DNA from 3 places in the Ralstonia sp. RRA genome. Region 2 is predicted to be linked to each of the others. Evidence: predicted binding sites of a transcription regulator. Region 2 holds the regulator's gene; each other region holds the start of a gene.

Evidence for each region. The regulator FNR, encoded in region 2, switches genes on or off when oxygen is low (the NO sensors DNR and NnrR bind a similar motif). The targets are predictions, from matches to a motif close to TTGATNNNNATCAA.
Region 1: a site for FNR is predicted at 3,538-3,551, ahead of V6657_RS15125 (OmpW family protein). Genes of this name have one in related genera too.
Region 3: a site for FNR is predicted at 1,627-1,640, ahead of hemN (oxygen-independent coproporphyrinogen III oxidase). Genes of this name have one in related genera too.

Annotation. Positions count from the first base shown of each region.
Region 1 is NZ_CP146091.1:3,145,969-3,152,277, forward strand. It holds gene V6657_RS15115 (glutamate synthase-related protein) at 1-2,414, opposite strand, end outside; gene V6657_RS15120 (transposase) at 2,676-3,401, opposite strand; gene V6657_RS15125 (OmpW family protein) at 3,674-4,357, shown strand; gene V6657_RS15130 (carbonic anhydrase family protein) at 4,507-5,232, opposite strand; gene V6657_RS15135 (deoxyguanosinetriphosphate triphosphohydrolase) at 5,313-6,309, opposite strand, start outside.
Region 2 is NZ_CP146091.1:1,983,016-1,989,324, reverse strand. It holds gene ccoO (cytochrome-c oxidase, cbb3-type subunit II) at 1-387, shown strand, start outside; gene V6657_RS09785 (cytochrome oxidase) at 391-573, shown strand; gene ccoP (cytochrome-c oxidase, cbb3-type subunit III) at 586-1,509, shown strand; gene ccoG (cytochrome c oxidase accessory protein CcoG) at 1,506-2,969, shown strand; gene V6657_RS09770 (FixH family protein) at 2,997-3,224, shown strand; gene V6657_RS09765 (hypothetical protein) at 3,221-3,475, shown strand; gene fnr (fumarate/nitrate reduction transcriptional regulator Fnr) at 3,505-4,233, opposite strand; gene V6657_RS09755 (sulfite exporter TauE/SafE family protein) at 4,412-5,155, shown strand; gene scpB (SMC-Scp complex subunit ScpB) at 5,639-6,309, shown strand, end outside.
Region 3 is NZ_CP146091.1:3,416,414-3,422,722, forward strand. It holds gene pyk (pyruvate kinase) at 1-79, shown strand, start outside; gene hemN (oxygen-independent coproporphyrinogen III oxidase) at 86-1,570, opposite strand; gene V6657_RS16465 (ABC transporter substrate-binding protein) at 1,808-2,920, shown strand; gene V6657_RS16470 (UvrD-helicase domain-containing protein) at 3,451-5,571, opposite strand; gene V6657_RS16475 (ESPR-type extended signal peptide-containing protein) at 6,110-6,309, shown strand, end outside.

The DNA of each region.
Region 1 (6,309 bases), 1.2 Mb from region 2:
GGCGCATCGCCAAAGGCGTCGCGGTGCAGGCGCAGCGCTTCTTCCGCTACCTCGAAGATGCCGATGCCGCCCACGTTCGATGCCGTGCCGTGGAAATACTTGTCCACCAGTTCGCGCGACAGGCCGATCGCTTCGAAGATCTGCGCGCCGGTGTACGACATGTATGTCGAGATGCCCATCTTCGACATCACCTTGTGCAGGCCCTTGCCGATCGCCTTGGTGAAGTTGTAGACGGCCTTCTCAGGCGTCACGCCCAGGCCCGGGGCCAACTCGGCCAGCGTTTCCATGGCGAGGTACGGGTGCACGGCCTCAGCGCCGTAGCCGGCCAGCAGGGCGAAGTGATGCACTTCGCGCGCCGAACCCGTTTCGACGACCAGACCGGTGCTCGTGCGCAGGCCCTTCTCCACCAGGTGATGGTGGATGGCGGACGTGGCCAGCAGCGCCGGAATGGCGGCCTGCTTCTCGTCGACCGCGCGGTCCGACACGATCAGGATGTTGTAGCCCGACTTGACGGCATCCACCGCCTCGGCGCACAGCGAGGCCAGGCGTGCTTCGATGCCTTCCTTGCCCCAGGCCACCGGGTAGCAGATGTTCAGCTCGTAAGCCATGAACTTGCCGCCGGTGTAGTGCTCGATGTTGCGGATCTTCGCCATGTCCTTGAAGTCCAGCACGGGCTGGCTCACTTCAAGACGCATCGGCGGGTTGATGTTGTTCAGTTCGAGCAGGTTCGGCTTCGGCCCGATGAACGAGACGAGCGACATCACCACGTTTTCGCGGATCGGGTCGATCGGCGGGTTCGTGACCTGCGCAAACAGCTGCTTGAAGTAGTTGTAGAGCGTCTTGTTCTTGCTCGACAGCACGGCCAGCGGGCTGTCGTTGCCCATGGAGCCGGCGGCTTCTTCACCGTTGGCGGCCATCGGCGCCATCAGGAACTTGACGTCTTCCTGCGTGTAGCCGAACGACTGCTGACGGTCCAGCAGCTTGGCGGCCGGCTTGGTTTCGGCGGCCACGTCTTCCGGCTTGGCCTCGAGCTCGTCGAGCTTGATGCGCACGGCGTCGATCCAGCTCTTGTACGGCTTGGCGTTGGCCAGGTTGTCCTTGAGTTCCTTGTCGTCGATGATGCGGCCCTGCTCCATGTCGATCAGGAACATCTTGCCCGGCTGCAGGCGCCACTTCTTGACGATGCGCGACTCGGGAATCGGCAGCACGCCGGCTTCCGAAGCCATCACGACCATGTCGTCGTCGGTCACGTAGTAGCGCGCCGGACGCAGACCGTTACGGTCGAGCGTTGCGCCGATCTGGCGGCCGTCGGTGAAGCAGATGGCGGCGGGGCCGTCCCACGGCTCCATCATCGCAGCGTGGTATTCGTAGAAGGCGCGACGGTTGTCGTCCATCAGCGTGTGCTGTTCCCACGCTTCCGGAATCATCATCATCATCGCCTGGGCCAGCGGGTAGCCGGCCATCGTCAGCAGTTCGAGGCAGTTATCGAACGATGCCGTATCTGATTGGCCCGGATAGATCAGCGGCCACAGCTTCGGCAAGTCATCACCCAGCACCGGCGACGAGATACCGCCCGTGCGGGCGTTGATCCAGTTGACGTTGCCCTTGACGGTGTTGATTTCGCCGTTGTGCGCAACCATGCGGTACGGGTGCGCCAGTTCCCAGGCCGGGAACGTGTTGGTCGAGAAACGCTGGTGCACCAGCGCCAGCGCCGACACCGTGCGCGGGTCAGCCAAGTCCTGGTAGTAGCGGCCCACCTGCTCGCACAGCAGCAGGCCCTTGTAGACGATCGTGCGCGCCGACATCGACGGCACGAAGTATTCCTTGCCGTGCTTGAGCTTGAGCGCCTGGATGGCGTGGCTGGCGGTCTTGCGGATCACGTACAGCTTCCGCTCCAGCGCATCGGTGGTCATGATGTCGCGGCCGCGCCCGATGAAGATCTGGCGGATCACCGGCTCGGTCTTCTGCACCGTGGGCGACATCGGCATGGTCTTGTCGACCGGCACATCGCGCCAGCCCAGCACGACCTGGCCTTCCAGGCGCACGGTGCGCTCGAGTTCCTGTTCGCAGGCCAGGCGCGACGCGTGTTCCTTCGGCAGGAAGATCATGCCGACGCCGTATTCGCCGGCCGGCGGCAGGTTGATGCCCTGCTTGGCCATCTCTTCGCGGAAGAACTGATCGGGAATCTGCAGCAAGATGCCCGCGCCGTCGCCCATCAGCGGGTCGGCGCCCACGGCGCCCCGGTGGTCGAGGTTGTGCAGGATGCGCAGGCCTTGCTGGACGATCTCGTGGCTCTTCTTGCCCTTGATGTGGGCGACGAAGCCGACGCCGCAAGCGTCGTGTTCATTGGTCGGGTCGTACAGACCCTGGGCCGACGGCGCCGACGGCTGAGTGGGGAAAGAGTGTTGTTCCACGGCGATCTTCCGATGTTGTCGGTACAGCACGCCGTAGAAGGCCCTCGCAGTGGTGCGGATGCGGGCAAAACAACCAATGGCGCGCCGCACCATGAATGCGGGGTGAAACGAATATAAAAGAGCGTTCCGTAACACGCAAAAGGTTTTAAATGGGGTCGGAGTAAATTAATAAATGCACGTTTGCAGTGCGGGTTTATAAATGGGGACAGATTAATTTGGTGCGGATTGATGCGCCCTGCACCAACCCGCCTTGGCGCCAGGCTATTCCACAGGTGCCGCGTCCTCTGCTCCCACTTCTGCGGTTTTACGTGGCGGACGACCTTTGGGCAGCGGCGCGACACGGCGACCGCCTGAACGCGCCAGGGTGGCCAGGAAAGCCTCGCCGCCTAGCGGCCAGCCGCTATGCACGTGCTGGCGGATCTGTGTGAGTTGATCGGAGCCGAGCCCCTCATGCCAGAGCGTCCGATAGCGTGATTGGCGCTCGAAAGGCGTATTCCCAAGCCGCCAGTAGCAGTAGTGATCACTCACCCATGGAATCGACTGGATGCCGACGTGGTGACGATAGGTGCTCCATCGGTCGTCCTCCGGCGAGGTGACGAGCCCCCCACGCGTGGCGTTGGACTCCACGTACAACAGCATCGGCAGCACCCATTCGGCCGGGTCCAGCACAGTCGAGCGGAAGCGCCCTTCCCATAGCGTGCCGCTGCGGTCGGCCGCGCCATTGAAGTACCGCGTATAGCGCCGCCCCACGGCTTGCAGCGTGCGCGACAGGCTCTCCGCCACCTTGGGCGTACCCACTAGGTGCACGTGATTGGGCATCAGCGAGAAAGCGTGGATGGCGAAATCGTGCTCGCGCGCGGCCATGCGCAGCGTGTCGAGGTAGAAGGCGTAATCCTCGTCCGTGCGAAACACGGCCTGGCGATTGTTGCCGCGCTGCAACACGTGCACAGGAACATCGATAGGGCTAAGGCGAGGCAGACGTGCCATGACAGAAAAACGGGCAGAGAAAGCGCACATCCTAGCGTGATAGCGCGGAATCTGTCCCCAATTTTTCATAAAGCAAACGGTTGCGTTTCGGCTGTCGCCCGAGCGCAACGAGAATCGACCACATTCGCCACCGGATTTGCCCGATATCAAACCGCGAGGCGTGAGCGCTTCGGCCCGCGCCTCGAATTGATCCCGCGCAAATCAGCCGGCCCGCATTGCCGCGAGACTGGCTCCCGTCACATTCACAAGACGATATCGAGAGGGAGCGTTTCATGGCTTTTGCACGCCTCGCCACTGCTGCGGCAATCACCGGTGCCCTTGCTGGCATCTTCAGCCCAACCGCGTTTGCGCAGAGCACAGACCTGCCGCCGGCCACCGGCAACTGGATGGTGCGCCTGCGCGCCGTCAACCTGACGGCTGCCAACAAATCGGATCCGGTCGGCGCGCTGGCCATTCCGTCCGACGCCATCCAGATCAACAACAAGGCATTCCCTGAGCTGGACGTTTCGTACTTCTTCACGCCGAACATCGCGGCCGAGCTGATCCTGACCTATCCGCAACAACAGGACGTAACGGTCATGAAGAGCGCGCTGGGCGGCCCGACCAAGATCGGCGACTTCCGCCATCTGCCGCCGATCCTGACGCTGCAATACCACTTCACGCCGCCATCGCAACTCCCGCGCTTCAAGCCGTACGTGGGCGCCGGCATCAACTACACGCGCATCTCGAACGTGAACCTGCAGGTGCCTGGCGTCGGCCAACTGGACCTGAGCAAGAACAGCTTCGGCCCTGCGCTGCAGGTGGGTTTCGACTACCGCCTGACTGATCGCATCTACTTCAACATGGACCTGAAGAAGACCTGGATCAGCGCCGACGTGAAGATGGCCGGCCAGACCATCAGCAAGGTCAAGGTCGACCCGTGGCTGCTGGGTATCGGCCTGGGCTACCGCTTTTAACTTTAGGGAGACGATCAGCGAACAGACCTTCTTCTGATCGACTTTTCCGACGTGCCGCAGGGGTCGTCGACGGCGGGGGCGCTCGTCGACGGTGGTTGGCACGTTCGGCCCGGCATGCGTTGGGGCGGCCGGGCATTTTTTTTGGGCGCTTACTTTTTGAGCGGTGCCGGATCGAACCGGGTGACGACGCGGCCTTCGATCGGCTGCGGCGCGCGGAAGTTGTCTGCGTAGAAGCCACGCAGCGCATCCAGCTGTGCACGCGACGCCGTGATCGGCTGCTTCAGTACATACCACTCGACGTTCTCGGTCAGCGGCGGCGTGGTGAGCGAGCCGAGGTAGTGATAGTAGGCGTCGCTCTTGGGCAGCAGATCAGCCGGGGCGACGGCAGGCACTTCGTGCGCCGCGCCCTCGCGCGCAGCCTTGAGAACGGCGTCGAGCGCGGGGTTGGCAGCGCCCTCTTCCAGCATCACGCCGATCACCGCCATGCGACCATCCTTGGCCACATGTACGAGGTGTACCTCGGCCGGAAACGCCTTGCCGTCGATGGTGTGCTCGCTGTGTGCGTGGAAGTGGAACTGGCGCAGCATGAAGCGACGGCCACGGATCTTTGCATCACCACCGGGCACGTTCACCTGCAGGGCGTGCCCCGTATCGACAACCATGCCGGCAAGCGTACCGTAGTGCGGTTGCACGGCATCTGGCTCATCTTCATCCACGGCCACCGCATCAGCGGTATGGATGTCGATGGGCGACTGAAATGCATCATGCACCGCGTGCCATTCGGCTTGGTGCTGGTAATCGAAATGATCCGCCGGGCTGGCGGCATGAGCGTTGAACGCCGAGGCGATCAACAGCGGCAAGAGAAAACGGCGCATGAGATTGGCTTGATGACAGATTGGCAGTCATCGTAGGCGCCGCCCTGCAGCCGGTCACTCAGAATTGTCCGATACTCAACTCAGACCGCATCCACCGCAAAAATGCGGCGATGCTCCTTGATGGCATACCGATCCGTCATGCCAGCGATGTAGTGCGCGATCCAGCGCGGCTGCTCTTCGGGGTTGGCCTTGGCCTGGTACTGCGGCGGCAGCAGACGCGGATCGTCGAGGAACGCGCCAAACAGGTCATCGATGATGCGGCGCGCCTTGGCGGCCATGCGCATCACGAGGTAGTGCCGGTAGAGGTTGTCGAACAGGAAGCGCTTGAGCACGCGCGCCTCTTCACGCATCGGCTCAGAGAACGCCACGAGTGCCGGCGCCGCACGCACGTCATCGATATTTTGCGGCGCAACCTCGGCGATGCCCGCGCGCGTCGTGGCAATCAGATCGACGATCAGCGCATTGATGATCCGGCGGATCGTCTCGTTGATGAGGCGTCGGCCGCCTGCGCTGGGAAACGCAGCCTCCGCCTCGCGGCGATGGACGGCCCACAGCGGCACGCCTTCCATCTGCTCCAGCGAGATCAGGCCGGAGCGCAGGCCATCATCGATATCGTGATTGTTGTACGCAACTTCATCGGCCAGGTTGGCGAGCTGCGCCTCGAGCGAGGGCTGCTGCCCTTCGAGAAAGCGCCGCCCCAGATCGCCCAGCGTGGCGGCGTTGTTGCGTGAGCAGTGTTTGAGGATGCCCTCACGCGTCTCGAACGTGAGGTTCAAGCCGTCAAAGCCGCCGTAGCGCTCCTCCAGCCGATCCACCACCAACAGGCTCTGCAGGTTGTGCTCGAATCCGCCGTAAGGCTTCATGCAATCGTTGAGCGCATCCTGCCCCGCGTGGCCAAACGGCGTGTGCCCCAGGTCGTGCGCCAGAGAAATCGCCTCGACCAGGTCTTCGTTCAACCGCAGGCTGCGCGCGATCGAGCGGGCGATCTGCGCGACTTCCAGGCTGTGCGTCAGACGCGTGCGGAACAGGTCGCCCTCGTGGTTCACGAAGACCTGCGTCTTGTATTCGAGCCTGCGA
Region 2 (6,309 bases):
TTCGATCACCCGTTCCTGTGGGGTTCCAAGCGTACGGGGCCGGACCTGGCGCGTGTGGGTCAGCGCTATTCGGACGACTGGCACCGCATCCACCTGCGTGATCCGCGTGAGGTGGTGCCGGAATCGAACATGCCGGCCTATGCATGGCTCGCGAAGACGCCGCTCGACAGCAGCGACATCGAGAAGAAGATGCACGTGCTGCGCCAGCTCGGCGTGCCCTATACGGACGCACAAATTGCCGGTGCACGCGAGCAGCTTGCCGGCAAGACCGAGGAAGACGCCGTGGTGGCCTTTCTGCAAGGCCTGGGCGTAGAGCTGCGCAACGTGCGCGAGATGGCCGGCACCCCTGCTGATGAGTCGGCTGCCACCGTTGCCGCAAAGGAGTGAGTCATGGCCATGCTGAGTGCAATTGCCACCGCCGTCTTCCTGGTGCTGTTCGTGGGGATCAGCTGGTGGGCGTTCTCGACGCATCGTGCTGCCGCCAATGCGGAATCGGCCATGCTGCCGTTCCTGTTGCCCGATGAAGCCGAGGTCGCCGGTGCACGCGCAGACGCGTCGCGCCCACATCAATAAGGACACAAGATCATGAGCGACTTCATTTCTGAGTTCTGGGGGTACTACATCTCGGCGATTGCCCTGGTGGGTATCGCCTGGTGCATTTGGCTGCTGTTCTCGCAACGCAAGATCACGATCGCGCCCGGACAGCAAGCCGGCGACGACACTGGCCACGTGTGGGACGGTGATCTGCGCGAGCTGAACAATCCGTTGCCGCGCTGGTGGATGTGGATGTTCCTGCTGTCGTGCATCTTCGCCTTGTCATACCTGGTCCTGTATCCCGGGCTGGGTGCGTATGGTGGTGTGCTGGGTTTCTCCACGCGCGGCGAGCTGGCTTCGCAGCGCGCTGCAGCTGATGCCAAGGTGCGCCCGCTCTATGAGCGCTACGCCGGTATGGACATCAAGCAGATCGCCGCCGACCCCCAGGCACACGAGATCGGCCAGCGCCTGTTCCTGAACAACTGCGCGCAATGTCACGGCTCGGATGCGGGCGGCTCCAAGGGCTTCCCGAACCTGACCGACAGCGACTGGCTGTATGGCGGTGATCCGGAGACGATCCTCACCACCATCACCAAGGGCCGCCACGGCGTCATGCCGTCGCTGGCTGCAGTGGTGGATGCCAACCAAGCCGCCAACGTGGCCAACTACGTGCGTTCCCTGTCGGGCCTGGCCTATGACCCGATCAAAGCCGCACGTGGCGAGCCGACCTTCAAGTCGGTCTGCGCGGCATGCCATATGGCGACCGGCAAGGGCAACCAGGCGCTTGGCGCCCCCAACCTGACCGACCGCGTGTGGCTGTACGGCAGCTCCGAGGCAACCATCGTCGAGACCATCCTCAAGGGCCGCGATAACACGATGCCGGCGCACGAGAACCTGCTGTCGCCGGAGAAGATCCGCATGCTTGCGGCCTACGTGTGGGGGCTCTCGAACAACAACACGAGCGCCCAGCAATGAGCGAGCACGAACCCGGCTGGCGCCCCATGACACCTGCCGTTGCAACGGCAGGCTCGGACGACACGCCCACCGAGCAGGCGCTCTACGAAGTCCGGCGCAAGATCTATCCGCGCTCCGTGACGGGGGCGTTCGCAAGCTGGCGCGTGTGGATGGTGCTGGCCACGCAAGCCATCTTCTACGGTTTGCCGTGGTTTGAATGGAATGGGCGCCAGGCGGTGTTGTTCGACCTGGGGGCACGCAAGTTCTACCTGTTCGGACTGGTGTTGTGGCCGCAGGACGTGATCTACCTGACGGTGCTGCTGGTGCTGTCGGCGCTGGGGCTGTTCCTGTTCACGGCAGTGGCGGGGCGGCTCTTCTGCGGATACGCCTGCCCGCAGACGGTCTACACCGAAATCTTCATGTGGATCGAGCGGCATATCGAAGGCGACCGCTTTGCTCGCATCCGCCTTGACGGTGAGCGCTGGAGCCTGCGCAAGCTGCGCCTCAAGGCGGCCAAGCATTCGGCCTGGGTGATGATCGCGTTGTGGACGGGCTTCACCTTCGTCGGCTTCTTCACGCCGATCCGTGAACTCGGCATGGAGACATGGACGCTGTCGCTCGGGCCGTGGCAGACCTTCTGGATGCTGTTCTACGCGTTCGCCACCTGGGGCAACGCCGGCTTCCTGCGTGAGCAGGTGTGCCTCTACATGTGCCCGTACGCTCGCTTCCAGAGCGTGATGGTCGACCCAGACACCTACGTCGTCACCTACGACACGCAGCGCGGCGAGCCGCGCGGCAGCCGCTCGCGCAGTGCAGACTTCGCGGCGCAGGGGCTCGGTTCGTGCGTGGATTGCAGCATCTGCGTGCAGGTGTGCCCGACCGGCATCGACATCCGTCAGGGCTTGCAGTACGAGTGCATCGGCTGCGGCGCCTGCATTGACGCCTGCGATCAGGTGATGGACAAGATGCGCTACCCGCGCGGCCTGATCCGTTACACCTCCGAGCGCGCGATGCACGACCGGCTCACCCCGAAAGAGGCGCGGCGCCATCTGCTGCGTCCGCGCGTGCTGATCTATGCCAGCATCATGCTGGTGCTCATCACGGGCTTCATCGTTGCGTTGACGATGCGCCAGCCGCTCAAGGTGGACGTGATTCGCGATCGTGGTGCGCTGGCGCGCGAGGTGGACGGCGGCAAGATCGAGAACGTCTATCGCCTGCAGTTGATGAATGCCTCCGAGCAACCTGTGCGCGTGACCATCACGGCGGAAGGACTGCCGCAGCTGGAAGTGCAGGGCGGACGCGGTGAATCGACCACGCTTGAGTTGGCACCGGCAGCCAACCGCCTGTTGCCGATCCGCGTGCGCCGTCCCGCAGACGACGTGGGAGCCGGATCGCACAAGATCCGTTTTGTAATCCAGGCAGACAGCGGTAGCGAAAGCCTCGTGCTGCGCGAGCCGTCGAGTTTCATCGTGCCGCGCTGATGCGGTTTTTTAGAACAGGAGACACAGATGCAGGCAATGCAATCTTCCGCTCCGGCCCGGCCATGGTGGCGCGAGCCCTGGCCGTGGCTGCTGATGGCCGGCCCCTTCGTCGCCATGATCGGATGCGGTGTCACCATCTGGTTAGCCGTGTCGCATCCGGATCCCGTCATTCATGACAACGTCGTGCGGCGCGGCTTGGTCGTCGAGAAGCCCGTCTCCGTGCCGGCCCATGCCGCCCACGGGGAGGTCCAATGAAACGCCGCCTGCTGATGTGGATTCTCTGGCCTGCGTTTCTATGCGCGGCGCTGGCCGAGCTGGTCGTGTTTGCGGTGGTGGACCCGGCGGATCTGCGCTTCTTCGGAGAACAGATTGCCGTGTCGGCCGAGGCGGTCTACACGGTGTCGTTCTTTGTGTTCTGGTTGCTGTGCGGACTGTCGAGCGCACTCACGCTGTACGTGTCGCCGGGCATCGGCAAGCTGGAGGCGCACGAGCATCCGCTCGTGTGAGCGGATGTCGTCTTGGAAGGTGGGCGGGTTTAGCTGGCCTGGCCGCTCATCACCTGGCGCAGGCCTGCCATGTCGATGAGCTTGACGTGGCGCTGGCGGATCTGGATCAGGCCGGCCTCAGCAAAACGCGAGAACAGGCGGCTCACGGTTTCGAGCTTCAGGCCCAGATAGCTGCCCAGTTCTTCACGGCTCATGCGCAGCACGAACTCGGTCGACGAATACCCGCGCTGAGCTGAGCGTTTGGACAGGTTGAGCAGGAAAGCGGCAAGGCGTTCTTCAGCGCGCATCGAGCCGAGCGTCAGCAGCATGTGGTGATCCTGCGAGATCTCCTTGCTCATGATGCGCAAGAACTGGTGCTGCAGAGAGGGCAGCCGGCGCGAGAGCTGTTGCAGTTGGTCGTAACGCACCACGCAGACTTCGGTGTCTTCCAGCGCGGTGGCATCCGACACGTGGCACATGTCGCCAATGCCGTCGAGCCCGACGATCTCGCCGGGCAAATGGAAGCCGGTGATCTGGTGGCGCCCGTCTTCCAGCGTGAGATGTGTCTTGAGCGTGCCGAAGCGGATGCCGTACACGGCTTCGAGCGGCTCACCGAGGGCGTAGAGCGTCTGGCCTTTCTTGATGCGGATGCGCTCGGCAACCAACTCATCCATCTTGCGCACGTCTTCCGAATTCATGCCCACCGGCAGACAGATCTGGCCGAGTACGCAAGTGGAACAACGGGAAGCTTGGTCGGTGAGTGCGATTCGTGTGAGCACAGGGGGCGAGTGAATTTCGAGTAAGTGAAATGAGAAATTCTTGTGATGCAACCGCGGCCTATTATAGCGGCCGCCATGCTGATATCGGATTGTTCCGATAACGTGAATTGCGCGAAATGCACGGAATTCCCGTCAGCAAAACACTAACTTTGGTCCATATCAAAAGAGCGTCAAAAAGATGAATGTTGCCGCGCTCGTAAGCGTTTTTTTGATCGCATTGCTCGGCGGTGTGCATTGCTTGGCAATGTGCAGCGGCATCGCGTTGGCGGCTGAACGCGGGCAGGTGCCGGTGCGCATCGTTTCGCGTCGCAGGCTGGCATTCGAGCAGACGGTCATGCATGCCGGGCGCATCAGTATGTACGCGGTGTTGGGGGCCATCATGGGTGCGCTCGGTGCCACGGTTTGGCGCCAGCAGTGGCTGCCGATTCAACGCGGATTGTTTGCATTCGCCAGCGCTTTGCTGCTCGCCTATGGCCTGCTGCTGGTTGTGCGGACCACGGGTGATGCATGGCGCAATCCTTGGCTGGAACGCGTGCTGGGTTACTTTGCCGGCGTCCTGTCGAAAATGGGGGCGCGACTGGGTGAAAATCTGCGCCACAGCCCACCATTGGTGCGGCGCTATGTCACGGGTTTGGCATGGGGGCTGGTACCGTGCGGCATGATTTACGGGGCGCTGGCCGTTGCGTTGTTGGCGGGCAACGCGGCATCGGGGGCGGTTGTGATGCTGGCGTTTGGTCTGGGTACCTTGCCAAATCTGCTGATGATGTCCGGATTGGCAGGCTGGATGCGGGGGCTGTCTCGCCAAAAGTGGGCGCGTGGCGCGGCGGGTGCCGCCATTGCCGCCTTTGGCGTGTGGGGGCTGGTCTGCGCTGCGTGGCTGCCGGAGATGCTCAACGCACACGGTTTCTGCCTGGTGCTGTAGCCGTTTGAATCGCCCGCAGATCGCCATCTGGCCTGGGGCGGCGCACTAAGGCATCTTCCCGGTTGCGGCACCGCAGGAAATTGCCCTACAATCAAACACAATTCGACTCGCCCACCGCGCAGATCAACAATCCCAAGCGACGCCATCCAGCGCAAAAGCCGCAGAAATGCCGCCCTGGACAGTCGATTCGGGCAGGGTGCCAGTCTTCGTTGGCAGCCGTCCGGTGCAGTATCCGTCCCCATGGCGGCGGAAGAAATTGCCCTTGTGGTGCCTGACCGGCACCGGATCAACTCGCTCCTCCGGCCCTTTTTGCGGGCACAGCCACTGCGTTTCGGTGCAAGGCCGCAAGTCCATGCGGTTATCGCGCGCCGGGCCCGGGCGGGCAACAGCATTCAGACATGCCGCGTGCGTCGCGGCGGGACGACAAACCTCAAGCGTGACGGCCAGCTGCCGGACGCGAGCAATGACGAGCCGCTCAACCGAATGAATACCCAAGAGGCGAAAATCGTCCTCGAGACCGCGCTGATCTGCGCGCAGGACCCTTTGCGAGTCAATGACTTACGCAAGCTGTTCGACGAAGATGTTTCTGCGGACACCATCCGCGTGCTGCTTGAAGAGCTGCGCCAGGACTGGCTCAACCGCGGTGTCGAACTGGTAGCGCTGGCTTCGGGCTGGCGCCTGCAGAGCCGCCCTGAGATGCGCGTGTATCTGGATCGCCTGCACCCGGAAAAACCGCCCAAGTACTCGCGCGCGGTGATGGAAACGCTGGCGATCATCTCGTATCGCCAGCCGGTCACGCGCGGCGATATTGAAGATATTCGCGGCGTCACGGTCAACACGCAGGTCATCAAGCAGATTGAGGATCGGGGCTGGATCGAGGTGATTGGTCATCGCGATGTGCCGGGCCGCCCGGCGCTGTATGCCACCACCAAGCAGTTTCTGGATGACCTCGGGCTGCGCTCGCTGGATGAGCTGCCGCCGCTCGAAGATGCCCGTGCCCAGGCGCAGGCAAGCCTGCTGGACCAGGGCGCAATCGAGTTCGAGGGCGGGGCGATCGTGGTGCAGGAATTGACTGCGCTGGTCAACGATGCACCGGCGGGCGAGGGCGCTCAGGCGCCTTCTGCCGACGCAACCGAACCGCTGGTAGCCGAAGC
Region 3 (6,309 bases), 1.4 Mb from region 2:
GCGTCTGGCCGAAGTCTGGCCGCAGACGGTCGCCACCGCGCAAACGGAAACGACTGCGCAGGAACCGGCAACGGCTTAAGGCCGGTCAGACCACCTTGGAATAGCGCGGAACGAAGGCGACGGGCTTGCCCTGCGCCTCGACCGCGCGCTCGGTGCCAACGGCGCGCAGATGCGCGTCGAACACCATCGCGATACGCCGCACCAGCAGCCGCCCTTGCGGCGTGATGAGGATGCGCTCGTCGCCCACCTTCACCAGGTCCGCTTCTTCCAGCGGCGCCAGCGCCTCCAGTTCATCGGCAAAGGTGCGCTTGAAGTCCAACCCATGCGTCGCGCCAAACGCGCGCATGTCCAGCTCGAACCCGCACATCAGTTCGCCAATCAGCGCACGCCGCACGTGGTCGTCCGGCGTGAGCGACAGGCCGCGCAGCACCGGCAGCTCATTGGCGTCGATGCGCGCGTAGTACGCGTCGAGATCCTTTTCGTTTTGCGCGTACACATCGCCCACGCGGCTGATGGCGGACACGCCAAAGGCCAGCAGGTCGCAATCGGCATGCGTGGAATAGCCTTGGAAATTGCGCTGCAGGCGCCCTTCGCGCTGCGCAATCGCCAGTGCGTCATCCGGCCGCGCGAAGTGATCCATCCCGATATAGACATAGCCCGCGTCCACCAGACGCTCCACCGTCATCGCCAACAGGTCGAGCTTCTCGTCGGCGGTGGGCAGCGCGAGCAAGTCGATGCGGCGTTGTGGCTTGAACAGGTGCGGCAGGTGCGCGTAGCTGTAGACGGAGAGCCGATCCGGCGCCATCTCCAGCACGCGGTCCAATGTCGCGTTGAAGGTGTCGGTCCGTTGATGCGGCAGGCCGTAGATCAGGTCAAAGCTGATCGATTCGAAACCGAGGCGGCGCGCGCTATCGACCACGCGGCGCGTGTCTTCCACGCTCTGGATGCGGTGGACGGCGCGCTGCACGTCCGGATCAAAGTCTTGAATGCCAAGGCTGGCGCGGTTGAAGCCGAGGTCGGCCAGCACGGACAGCGTGGCGTCGTCGGCATGGCGTGGGTCGAGTTCGACGGAGATTTCCGCGTCGGGCATCAGATCGAAATGCGCACGCGTGGCGGCCATCACTGCGCGCATCTCATCGTGCGTGAGGAAGGTGGGCGTGCCACCGCCCCAGTGCAGTTGCGTCACGCGGCGCAGCGGGCCGATGTGGCCGGCCACGAGCGCCATCTCCTGCGCCAGGGCGCGGATGTAGCGCGCACTGCGCGAGTGGTCCTTGGTGATGATCTTGTTGCAGCCGCAGTAGTAGCAGAGGTTCGCGCAGAACGGCAGATGCATGTACAGCGACAACGGCGCATGCAGCGCTGGCGCAATCGCGGCGCGTCGGTGCAGTGCGTCGAGATAGTCAGCCTTGTTGAAGCCGGCGTGGAAGCGGTCCGCCGTCGGGTACGACGTGTAGCGCGGGCCGTGCGTGTCAAAGCGCTGTGCCAGCGCGCGCACCTGCGGTGCAGACCAGCGGAAGGCGACGTCATTGGCGGCAGCATCCTGGGCAGCCGGTTGGGCAAAGGGGAACATGGGGCGTGGGGTGCGAGGGCGATGGTTGATGCTATTCCTGCGCTCCCAGCGGCGCGTTGATATGTGTCAACGTCGGTCAATGCGGGTTCAAACGTGCCGATCCCTCCATCAGGAGGGGCTTAACTTCACTGATCTGTCACATTCGGCCGCCTACCATCGACGATTGGCGTGCACCCGCCAGCCAGGCCGGTCACAACAAGAACAACGCGCCGTCGATTCGTCTTTGGGGGAAGCATGATGTGGCAGACACTGGCACGCCGCTGCGCGTGCGCATTCGCCTGCGCAACCGCCGTTGTGACGCTGACGGCGCATGCGCAAGGCAATACCACCTTCGTCGTCGGGCAACTGGTGGAACGCGGTGGCGCCCAGGCCGACTACGCACGCGACTTCATGGCCGGCGCCAAGGTCGCGTTTGATGCGGCCAACCTGAGCGGTGGCATCAAGGGCCGGCGCATCAGCCTGATCCGTCGCGAAGTCGAACAGTCCGAAGCGGTGCCGCAAGCCATCGACATGATTGAGCGCGATCGTGTGGAAGTGCTTTTTGGCGTGAGTGAACGCCTGTTGCCCACGCTGACCGCTTCTCCGGAGATCGCGCGGCGCAATGTGCCGCTGTTGGCGCCACTCTCGGGCGCCACGTCCACGTCCGACAACGTCTGGTTCATCCGCCCGGACTACGACCACGAAATCATCGCCGCGCACAACCGCCTGCGCCAGTTCGGCATGCGGCGGATTGCGCTGGTCACCACTGCGGGGTTCGATCCCCAACTCGGTACGCGCCTGCGCAACACGCTGGCAGCCACACCGCCCGCCAAGGGGGATGCTGCCGAGGCACTTGATCTCTACACCCTGACGGGCGATCCGGGCGAACTGGCTGCGCGCGTCGCCCCCACCAAGCCGACCGCCATCATTGTCGCGGGCGATACCCTTGCCTACGCCAGCGTCGGCCGTGCGCTGGCGCAGCACGGGTGGTATGGCTTCCTGGTCGGGCTCTCGTCGGTCAACCCGCAGGTGGCGCGTGAAATTCTCGGCACCGGTTACAGCGGCGGCATGCTGCTCGCGCAGACCGTGCCCAACCCCGCTGTCGGCAATACCAAGATCACGCGCGAACATATCGCACGCATGAAGCAGTTTCTGGATGAGCCACCGTCGGGGGCCACGTTGTCGGGTTATATCGCGGCCACGTATCTGATTCAGGCGATGAATGCAGTGGGTGGCAAAGCGGCCGGGGCTGAGTTGCGGCGCGCGCTGCAAACGCGTGCGGATGTGGGGGGATTTACCTTGGACTTCACTCGGGGGAATCGGGGGAGTGAGTTTGTGGATTTGAACTACATCCAAGGGACGGGGAATTAGGCGTTGGTGGTCTGCCCCCCTTTCGCCCCCTGCCGGGGCCGACTCACTTTCTTTGTCTTGCCAAAGAAAGTAAGCAAAGAAAGGCGCGCCCGATGCGGCGAAAGACTCCTTGAATTTATGTCGCAAGGAGGGAGAGGAGGCAAACTCGCTGCGCTCAGACAAGCCTCCTCTCTTTTTCCTCCTTGCAACAGAAATTCAAGGCGCCGCATAGGGCAGGGAAAGTCAAAGGCAGAAGCCAAACCATCTAGGCGCCAGCCCAAACGACAAGGCCAACCTCGCGACGGGTTGGCCTTTTTCTTTTGACGTTAGGCCCTTGATGGCGCCTTGAATTTTCGTAAGCGGGCGGAAAAAAGATGGGGAACTGTTTGAGCGCAGCGAGTTTTCCCCATCTCCGCCCGGTTATGAAGATTCAAGGAATGGGTCGCCATCTCGGGCGCGCCTTTCTTTTGCTTACTTTTCTTTGGCAAGACAAAGAAAAGTGAGTCAGCCCCGGCAGGGGATGAAACAAGGGATGGACCAAAAACAAAAAATCAGGAAACCACCGGCTTCTTGGCCGACAACAACCCCTTCAGTGCCCCCAACCGATCCTTAGGCGACATCGCCGGCATCGAATCCTCAGGCGTCGGCCCAGCATCATCCCCAAGCTTCATCTCGGCGATGTAGCGCGACGGCTCACACACCACCGTCTCCCGTGCGCGCTTGCGCTTCTTGCACCAGCTGATATGCAGGCTGCGTTGCGCGCGTGTGATGCCCACATACATCAGCCGCCGCTCTTCCTCGATTTTCTCGTCGGTCAGGTCGTCGTCTTCACGGCAGTGTGGGAGGATGCCCTCCTCAACGCCCACCAGAAACACGTGCGGATACTCCAGCCCCTTGCTCGCGTGCAGCGTGGAGAGGCGCACCGCATCCGGGTCCTCTTCCCGGCCTTCAAGCATGCTGATCAGCGCGATGGTCTGCGTGAGTTCGAGCAAGTTCTTGCCTTCGTCCATCAAACCATCGGCATTGTCGAAACCGGTGGCCTCTTCGTCACCCTCTTTCTCGGGCTTGGTGCCCTTGCGCTTGAGCCAGTCCACAAACTCCAGCACGTTGGTCCACTTGTTCTGGGCCTGGCGCTCGTCGTAGGTGTCGTACAGGTAGGCCTCGTAGTGGATGCCTTCCATCATCTCGTCGAGCAGCGTGCCGGCGGGTTCCTTCGCGGCGCGGTCTGACAGGCGCACGATGAACTCGCAGAACACCCGCAGCGGCTCTAACTGACGCGGCGCGAGCTGCCCTTCGATGCCACCCATCATCGCCGCCTCGAACAGCGACACCTTCGCCTGCCCCGCGAATGCGCCCAGCACTTCCAACGTCGCATTGCCCACACCGCGCTTGGGTGTGGTGATGGCACGGATGAACGCGGGGTCGTCATCCGCATTCGCAATCAGTCGCAGATACGCGCACAAGTCCTTGATCTCGGCCTTGTCGAAGAAGCTTTGGCCGCCCGAGAGCACATACGGAATGCGCTCGCGCCGCAGGATCTGCTCGAACAGCCGCGCCTGGAAGTTGCCGCGATACAGGATCGCGTAATCCCGAAACTGCGCGCGGCGCTCGAACTTGTGCGCGGAGAGCTTGAAGACCACGCTCTCGGCTTCGTGCTCCTCATCATTGGCGCTGGTGACGTTGATGGGGTCGCCCATGCCGTGCTCGCTCCACAGCGTCTTCTCGAACAGCTTCGGGTTCTGCGCGATCACCGCGTTGGCGGCGTTCAGGATGCGCACCGTGGAGCGGTAGTTCTGCTCCAGCTTGATCACCTTCAGGTTCGGAAAATCCGTCTGCAGCAGCTTGAGGTTGTCGAGCGTCGCACCGCGCCAGCCGTAGATGGCCTGGTCGTCGTCGCCCACCGCCGTGAAGGCCGGCGCGCGCAGGTGCGAGCCACCCGCCAGCAGCTTCAGAAGCTGGTACTGGCAGGCGTTGGTGTCTTGATATTCATCGACGAGGAAATAGCGCAGACGGTTCTGCCACTTCAGGCGCACCTCTTCATTGCGCGCGAACAGCTCGGCGGGAATGCGGATCAGGTCGTCAAAGTCCACCGCCTGATACGCATGCAGTGTGGCGACGTAGTTGCGGTAGACCAGCGCGGCCTGGTGATCGTCGACGTTGTTGTTGGCGAGGGCCTCGGCAATCGCGGTTTCCGGATCGACGAGACCGTTCTTCCACAGCGAGATCGTGCTCTGCACGCGACGGATCAGTTGCTTGTCGGTCGTCGCCAGCTGCTCCTGGATCATGCCGAAGCAATCGTCCGAATCCATGATCGAGAAGCGTGGCTTGAGGCCCACGTGTTCAGCCTCCGCCCGCAAGATCTGCACGCCCAGCGAGTGGAACGTGCACACCGTCAACTGCTTGATGGGAATGCGCTTGCCGTCTTCGCGCGTCTTGCCATCCATCAACTTGGCCACGCGCTCCTGCATTTCCTTGGCCGCCTTGTTGGTGAACGTGACGGCAGCGATGTGACGCGGCTCGAAGCCCTTGTCGAGGATCAGGTGCGCGATCTTCTGCGTGATCACGCGCGTCTTGCCGGAGCCCGCCCCGGCCAGCACCAGACACGGGCCGTCGAGGTAGTGCACACCTTCGGATTGGGCAGCGTTGAGCCCGTGGGCGAGACTGGAAGACATGGGAACAGCCGGGAGGAAATCAGGCGGGAACGTACAGCGGAAGGCGATGGTAGCACGCGAGGATGCGGCCCTCCGACGCTGACTGCCCGCTTGCGCGCACTTGGCCGACAAAGGTGTCACGGAGGCGAACTCAGTCTCAGTTCCAGCCGAAATGTCGCATCGATATCAGACCAGTAGGAAATGACGCAATGTCAATCTCTCAGAGATTCAAATGTCATTTTTGGCGGATTTTTTGAGATTTTTTCCGCCCGAAGAACATACCGACGCCTCTCCTGGACGCCTATCAGCTTGGATAATTTGCACATTGAGCCAAATCAGATACCCGCTTAGTTGCGGGCGGCTCCCATCGGGCATTCACCAATCTCTACGATCGATCGAGTTTCTCAGGGAATTCTGATTTTCGATTCGATATCAATTTTTGATCAAGGCGACCAAATAGAACAGAACTCACTTCGTGGATTCACCACACTCCGGGCCGCCGGCAAACCGTGTGGCCCGGCAAGGAATTCCACATTGAATCGAAATCAGGGTGAGTCACATGAATAAGACGTATCGCGTTGTTTTGAATGCCTGTACGGGCAAATGGGTCGTGGCATCTGAATTGGCCAAGGGGCGCAAGAAAAAATCCGTCAGCCTGGCGAGCCTGGCTGCCGTTGCCCTGGGGCTGGCGGCACCCAGCGGCGTCGCGTTTTCGCAGGCCAACGGCAGTGGCAGTTTGCAGTTGTGCCCGGGGAGCGC